Regions from separate parts of the Halomonas sp. 113 genome, predicted to be linked through region 1. Evidence: predicted binding sites of a transcription regulator. Region 1 holds the regulator's gene; the other holds the start of a gene.
The links. Region 1 encodes PhoB, which activates phosphate uptake and scavenging genes when phosphate is short. Its sites were predicted from a motif close to TGTCATANNNNTGTCANA; they were not measured.
Positions count from the first base shown of each region.

Region 2: a site for PhoB is predicted at 1,275-1,292, ahead of YERSI8AC_RS14790 (PstS family phosphate ABC transporter substrate-binding protein). Genes of this name have one in related genera too.

Region 1 covers NZ_LR881453.1:5,250,642-5,254,053, reverse strand. The annotation lists gene YERSI8AC_RS24430 (NAD(P)/FAD-dependent oxidoreductase) at 1-135, opposite strand, end outside; gene YERSI8AC_RS24425 (chorismate--pyruvate lyase family protein) at 273-848, shown strand; gene ubiA (4-hydroxybenzoate octaprenyltransferase) at 884-1,774, shown strand; gene phoB (phosphate regulon transcriptional regulator PhoB) at 1,900-2,589, shown strand; gene phoR (phosphate regulon sensor histidine kinase PhoR) at 2,592-3,412, shown strand, end outside.
Region 2 covers NZ_LR881453.1:3,122,670-3,126,081, forward strand. The annotation lists gene pstC (phosphate ABC transporter permease subunit PstC) at 1-105, opposite strand, end outside; gene YERSI8AC_RS14790 (PstS family phosphate ABC transporter substrate-binding protein) at 201-1,214, opposite strand; gene YERSI8AC_RS14795 (sulfite exporter TauE/SafE family protein) at 1,345-2,076, opposite strand; gene YERSI8AC_RS14800 (multidrug effflux MFS transporter) at 2,149-3,336, opposite strand.

The DNA of each region.
Region 1 (3,412 bases):
AGCGCTCACCAGCGTGATTGAGCGTTGGTCGCCCAATCGGCGCAACGCCCGGGCAAGGCCAACCCCTGCCATTCCAGTGCCAATAATCACTAGCGCAGCGTGAGAAGACGTTTTTTGTGTTTGGGTGGCGGGCATGCAGACACCAAAAAAGTTGCTAAATAAGATTGCGAAAAAAGAAGCGCTAAACCGAGTCGTTAAAAAAGTTGCTGAAACAAAAGCCTTTCAGTGCCCATGTTACACTAGCCAACCCGTTAATTGCCCTGGAGAACTCGGTGACGGCTGCTGCTTTTCGGCAAACTCCTCTATTTTCCCGCTGGCGCCCGATTGATGCGGCGCGCCCGGCGATGAGTGCTTCCTGGTGGCAGTGGGTTGCCTCCACCGACTCGTTAACCGCCCGCTTAATGGTCGCAGGTGGCGAGAAGCCGTTTCGAGTACGACTGCTGCGCCAGGGGGTTGGTTGGCCGCGCCAGGATGAGGCTCAGGCGCTGGGCATTGGTGCCAAGCGTTACGCCTGGCTGCGGGAAGTGGCGCTGTGCTTAGATGGAACGCCATGGGTGGTGGCGCGCTCGGTCGCCCCGCTCTCACAGGTAAAGGGCCAACGGCTAGAGTGCTTGGGCGAGCGCTCGCTAGGTAGTTGGCTATTTCGCCAGCCGGGTTTAGTGCGTGGGCCATTGGAAGTAACGACGCATTCCCCCCAGTTTGCTAGCGTCAACGGCATACAGGAAGGCTGTGCCTGGGGAAGGCGCTCTGTTTTTTATCACGGCTGTAAGCACGGCAGTCTGTCATTATTAGTGCAAGAGTATTTTTTGACGGCGATGGCGGATGATCTTGGCCTGCCTTCGCGCTAGGCTAGCGCCTGCATCTTATTCTTCGTGAGGTAAGCATGGATCGTTCACTGTTGCGGCCGAAGGGATGGGCTCGCGTGGCAGATTTTTTACAGCTGATGCGCTTGAATCGGCCGATAGGCACATGGCTTTTGATGTGGCCGACGCTGTGGGCATTATGGGTGGCTGCGGAAGGTGTACCAGGGCGAAATGTGCTGCTGATTTTTGTGGCCGGCGTTTATGTGATGCGCGCTGCGGGCTGCGTGGTCAATGACTATGCGGATCGCCACTTCGATGGGCATGTGAAACGCACAAAACAACGTCCGCTAGCGACGGGCCGTATCAGCGAAACCGAAGCTCAACTGCTGTTTATCGCCCTGGTGGCCGCTGCGTTTATTCTGGTATTACTGACCAACTGGTTTACGGTGCTGCTCTCGCTGGGCGGGGTGCTGCTGGCGATTATTTATCCGTTTATGAAGCGCTATACCCACTTTCCTCAGGTGGTGCTGGGCGCGGCTTTTTCCTGGGCAATTCCGATGGCTTTTGGCGCCGTGCTCGGCCACGTGCCGCTGGAAGCATGGCTGCTATTCTGCGCTAATGTGTGCTGGACAGTGGCCTACGATACCCAGTACGCCATGGTCGATCGCGACGACGATTTAAAAATTGGCATTAAATCGACGGCCGTGCTGTTTGGAAATGCGGATCGTTTGATTATCGGCTTACTCCAGCTAGCCACCCTGGGGTTGCTGGCTTGGGTAGGCTGGTGGGTTGGTTTAGGTGGTTTCTTCTGGTTAGGGCTAGCGGCAATGGCAGCGACTTTTCTGCATCAGCAGCGCTTAATTCGCGACCAGGAGCGGGATGCCTGCTTCCAGGCGTTTCTCAATAATCACTGGTCGGGACTGCTGATTTTTGCCGGTATCGCGCTAAGTTGGTGGCCTGCGGCTGGCTGATCGAGGCGATTGTCATGTAATTGTCATCAAGTCATGGTGTTATCGTCACTGACATGTCATTGATCTGTTTATCTTTGAACTGTTTTTCTTTGAACTAGTTTCTTTGAACACCGTGAGGCTCTGGTATGACCGCCAAGACCGTTCTGATTGTCGATGATGAGGCGTCGATTCGCGAGATGATCGCGGTAGCGCTGGAAATGGCTGACTATCGCGTGCTCGAAGCGGATAACGCCCAGGATGCCCATGCCATGGTGGTCGACCACCAACCCGATTTACTGCTGCTGGACTGGATGATGCCCGGCACTAGCGGTATTGAGCTGGCGAGACGCCTAAAGCGTGAAGAAACCACCGCTGAAATCCCGATTATTATGCTCACCGCGAAAGGCGAAGAGGATAATAAAATTCAAGGGCTTGAAGCCGGTGCCGATGACTATATCACCAAGCCCTTTTCACCCCGGGAATTGGTGGCACGGCTAAAAGCGGTGCTGCGCCGTGCGACGCCACGTGGCGTTGAAGACCCGATTGAGATTAACGGCCTGCTGCTTGATCCGGTGAGCCACCGGGTAAGTGCCCACGGCAAAGCGCTGGAAATGGGCCCCACCGAGTACCGTTTGCTGCAGTTTTTTATGACTCACCAAGAGCGCGCTTACACACGTAGCCAGCTGCTTGACCAAGTGTGGGGCGGCAATGTTTACGTTGAAGAGCGCACGGTCGATGTGCATATCCGCCGCTTGCGTAAAGCGCTGGGTGACGTGCATCAAAACCTGATCCAAACGGTTCGGGGTACCGGTTACCGTTTCTCTGCACGGGTGTAAATGTGCGTTTATGGAGTCGTGAGCTGTGGCGAATAGCGTGGCTGGCCACGCTGGGCACTTGCTTGGGCTGGCTGTTGGGCTCGGCTGGGCTGGGGCTCGCAGCAGGGCTTGCGGGATGCCTGTTTTACCACTTACGACAGTTACGCGAACTCTATTTGTGGCTCACCCTCCACCCTAACGATGAACCGCCTGCCGCTCGCGGGATGTGGGGCGAGCTATTCGATCGTTTATACCGCTATCAAAAAAGTCAGCGCATCACCCAAAGCCGTCTGCGGGCTACTTTGGCACGTATTCAAGAGTCGTCTGAAGCAATGCGTGATAGCGTGGTCATGCTTGATCGCCACGGTGATTTGGAGTGGTGGAACAGCGCCGCCACCGCCATGCTGGGGCTACAAACCGCCCATGATCGTGGTCAACACATTACCAACCTGCTGCGCGACCCAGGCTTTATCAGCTATTTTAATTCGCGTAACTACAGTGAGCCGTTAACGCTCACCTCACCGATTGATGAACGGCGAATCCTGCAGTATCAAATTACCCTCTACGGTGACGACGAACGCTTAGTGATGGCTCGCGATATCACCCGCTTGCATCGTCTTGAGCAGATGCGGCGCGACTTTGTCGCCAACGTTTCCCATGAGTTACGTACGCCGCTGACCGTTCTCTCCGGCTATTTGGAAACCTACAGTGATATCTCCGACCAGCTTCCGCCGCGCTTGGGACGTAGTATTCAGCAAATGCAGGAACAGACCCAGCGGATGCAGAATCTGGTCAACGATTTATTGCTGCTCTCGCGTTTGGAAATTGACCAGGGCGGCCAAGA
Region 2 (3,412 bases), 2.1 Mb from region 1:
CGCGCTACGTAACCGAGTGGCTTTTGAACGGCCAGCAAAAAAAGCCAGCAGCCCCAGCAGCAATAATGCACTGCAAAAAATCAGAAGAAGCTGGTTGGTCTGCATCGCATCTCTCTCACGTGGTCACCGGTTAAGAAACCTATCAACAATAACGGGTCGGCAGCTTGCGCTGCCGACCACTTTTAATCTGACCTACCAACTTACTTAAGAACGTCTGCTGTCATTGAAGTGCGATCTGCAACAGCCTGGCGCCACTCTTCGCGCTCTCCTTCTGGCAGAACGATCAAGCCGATATCACGCAAGTAGCCATCATCGCCAATCATCATTTCGCTCATAAACATATCGACGTAATCGTACATCGGCGGGACGTCTTCAGCGTGCTGGTTCTTCACGTAGAACCACAGTGAACGCGCGATAGGATAGTCACCGGAGCTGATCGCCTCAGCCTCAGGATCGACGCCATCAATGCTGGCGGCGCTGATCGTGTCAGTATTCTCTTCAAGGAAAGAGTAGCCGAAGATACCAAAGGCACCGGTGTCTTCTGAAAGGCGCTGAACGATCAGGTTGTCGTTTTCACCGGCATCGATGTAAACACCGTCAGAACGAATATCGGTGTAGCCTTCATCGCCGTAAACATCCATACCCTCAGACGCAGATTCCATTACCAGCTCTTCAAAAGCATCGCGGGTACCCGAAGTTGTCGGCGGCCCATAAATGGAGATTTCACGGTCTGGCAGCGAAGAATCGATCTCGCTCCAGTTGGTGTAGGGGTTTTCAACTAACTCGCCATCAACCGGCACCATGGCAGCTACCGCCATGAAGATCTGTTCGCGGGTTAAAGCAATGTCATCGTTTTCGCTTGATTGACCCAATACGATGCCGTCAGAACCGATTTTAGCCTCGGTGATATCGGTAACGCCGTTCTCTTCACAACGCTCAAACTCAGACACTTTCATGCGACGAGAAGCGTTAGTAATGTCGGGTGTGCCTTCACCAACACCATTACAGAACAGACGCAAACCGCCGCCCGAACCAGTCGATTCAATAACAGGCGTCGGGTTACCAGTAGTCGCACCGAACTCTTCCGTTACGTAGCTGGCAAACGGGTAAACGGTACTGGAACCAACGATTCGGATTTGATCACGGGCTTGAGCAACACCGGCAACGCTCATTACAGCAGCCGCGATAACGGTGGTTTTGAGAATACGGTTCATGCGAAATACTCCTGTTCATGTAGGGATCTGGCCTTCGCAAGGCATACCTTGCACTGGTTCCATGACAACTTCATGACAGCGAGCAAAACGTAGAAAATTTTTCGTTACATAGAGGCAACCCGACCTTACATCACCACAAAAGTCCTAGCGCCGCGAGGGTGCATAACGCCAGCGAGGCACCTTGCAGCATGCGTCGGTCTAAACGGTGGGCTACGGTATCTGCCAAGGCGTTACCTATTAATACTGCAGGTAGGAAGGTAAGCGCGACCTGGAAATGCCAAAGCTGAATCTGGTCAGCCAAGGCAAGGGTGATTAAGGTCAATAGAGAGGTCAAAATGAAAAAGGCGGCTAGATTGCCGCGCACACGATCAGTGGGTAAGCCGTGCATCAGCAGCACGATGGGTGGGCCACCAATAGCCGCAACGGTGCCAAAAATGCCAGAGAGCACCCCAGCGCCAAACAGCGTTATTCGGTTTACCGGCAACTGAAAGCGGCACAAGGTGACGAGTACCGCAAACAGGACGATGACCGCAATCAGCTTTTCTAACACAAACATGGGGGCGGCGAGTAGCAGCCAAATACCCAGCGCATTGCCGGGAAGGCGCCCCACTAGCGCCATGCCAATGGAATCCAGGCGCACCTCGTGCCAGTAATGACGCACCATCATCAGGGAGACGGTAAATCCGAACAGTACCAGAGTGACCGGCACCAGACGAGGCTCTAGCATCAACAGTAGCGGTGCGCCAATAATGGCCAAACCAAAGCCGGTAGCGCGCTGCACAAAAGCACCCATTAACAGTACGGCGGAGCAAGCTAACCAAGTGCTCATCGGCATATTGACCCAAGCCAGCATGCTATCCATTCAACTTACCCATTCAAACTATCCATATGCTCTATCCATACGCCCTGTCCACACGCCCTATCTATTTGAAAACTATTCATCCGCAGCAGGTGCTTTAGTCAGTTTGCGCACACCGATATTGCCTAGCAACGCAGCGCCCAGCATGGTGAGTACCATGGGCCAAAGATGCTCTACCTCGAACAGCCCTACCATCACTCCCGCGAGGGCGCCGCAGGTAAACTGGATCCCGCCCAGCAGCGCCGTTGCCGTGGCGCTGATATGGCCAAAATGATCCAGTAACGACGAGATCGCGTTGGGCGTGATCAGCCCGATCATTCCGGTAAACAGCATAATCAACGGCACCACGATCACTAGCGACGCGATGTCCAGGGCGGTCACCGCTACCAACCCAAGCGCGGCCACCAGCTGTATAAGCAACCCTAAACGCAAATTCTGCTGAGGAGTTCGCTTGCGGAGCAGATGAATATTGACCCGATTAGAGAGCGCAATAACGACAACGTTGACCCCAAACACTAGCGGATAAGTGCCGGGCGAGAGGCCAAAATAGTCGAGATAGAGAAACGGCGAAGCGGTCACGAAGGCAAACAGGCCCGCAAAGGAAGCCGCTACCGCACAGATATAGCCCATGCCTTCACGATGCTTAAGCACGCTGGCGTAGTTGCGTATTACTTGCCGTGGTGAAGCTGCAGGCAGCGACATATCGCGGGTTTCAGGTAACCGCGTTCCTAGCAGCCAGAGCAAAAAGCCTGCGTAAACGGCTAAGAACACAAAAATCAGCCACCAGCCAGCCACGTGCAGTAGCAAGCTGCCCACTGCAGGTGCCACCAGCGGCGCCAGCATCATAATCATCGCCATGGTGGACATCACTTTGGCGGCCTCGCGCCCGCTAAAGCAGTCGCGCACAATCGCCGCCGAATTGACCACGCAGGCCCCGCCTCCCAACGCTTGAATAAACCGCCAAGCCAGCAGCGTGGGCAAACTGTCCGCCATCGTAATAGCAAGACTTGCCAGCATAAACACCACCAGTCCGCCCAGCAGCACAGGCTTTCTACCCATCCGATCCGAAAGCGGCCCAAAGCATAGCTGGCCCAATGCAAAGCCGAACAGGAATACGCTGATGGAGAGTTCAGTACGGTGAATACTGGCGCCGATGCTTTCAGCAATGATACCCATGGCAGGCAAATAAGCGTCGATAGCAAAGGGCGCCAGCGCCGTATTGGCAGCAACCAACAGTGCTACCCGGCGAGGATTAAGATCCATGGGTCTCCTTAAGGCGATAATGTACGCACTGAAATAGATAGGCCGCTAATCATAGCTGATTTTAAGGCCTTTGTCG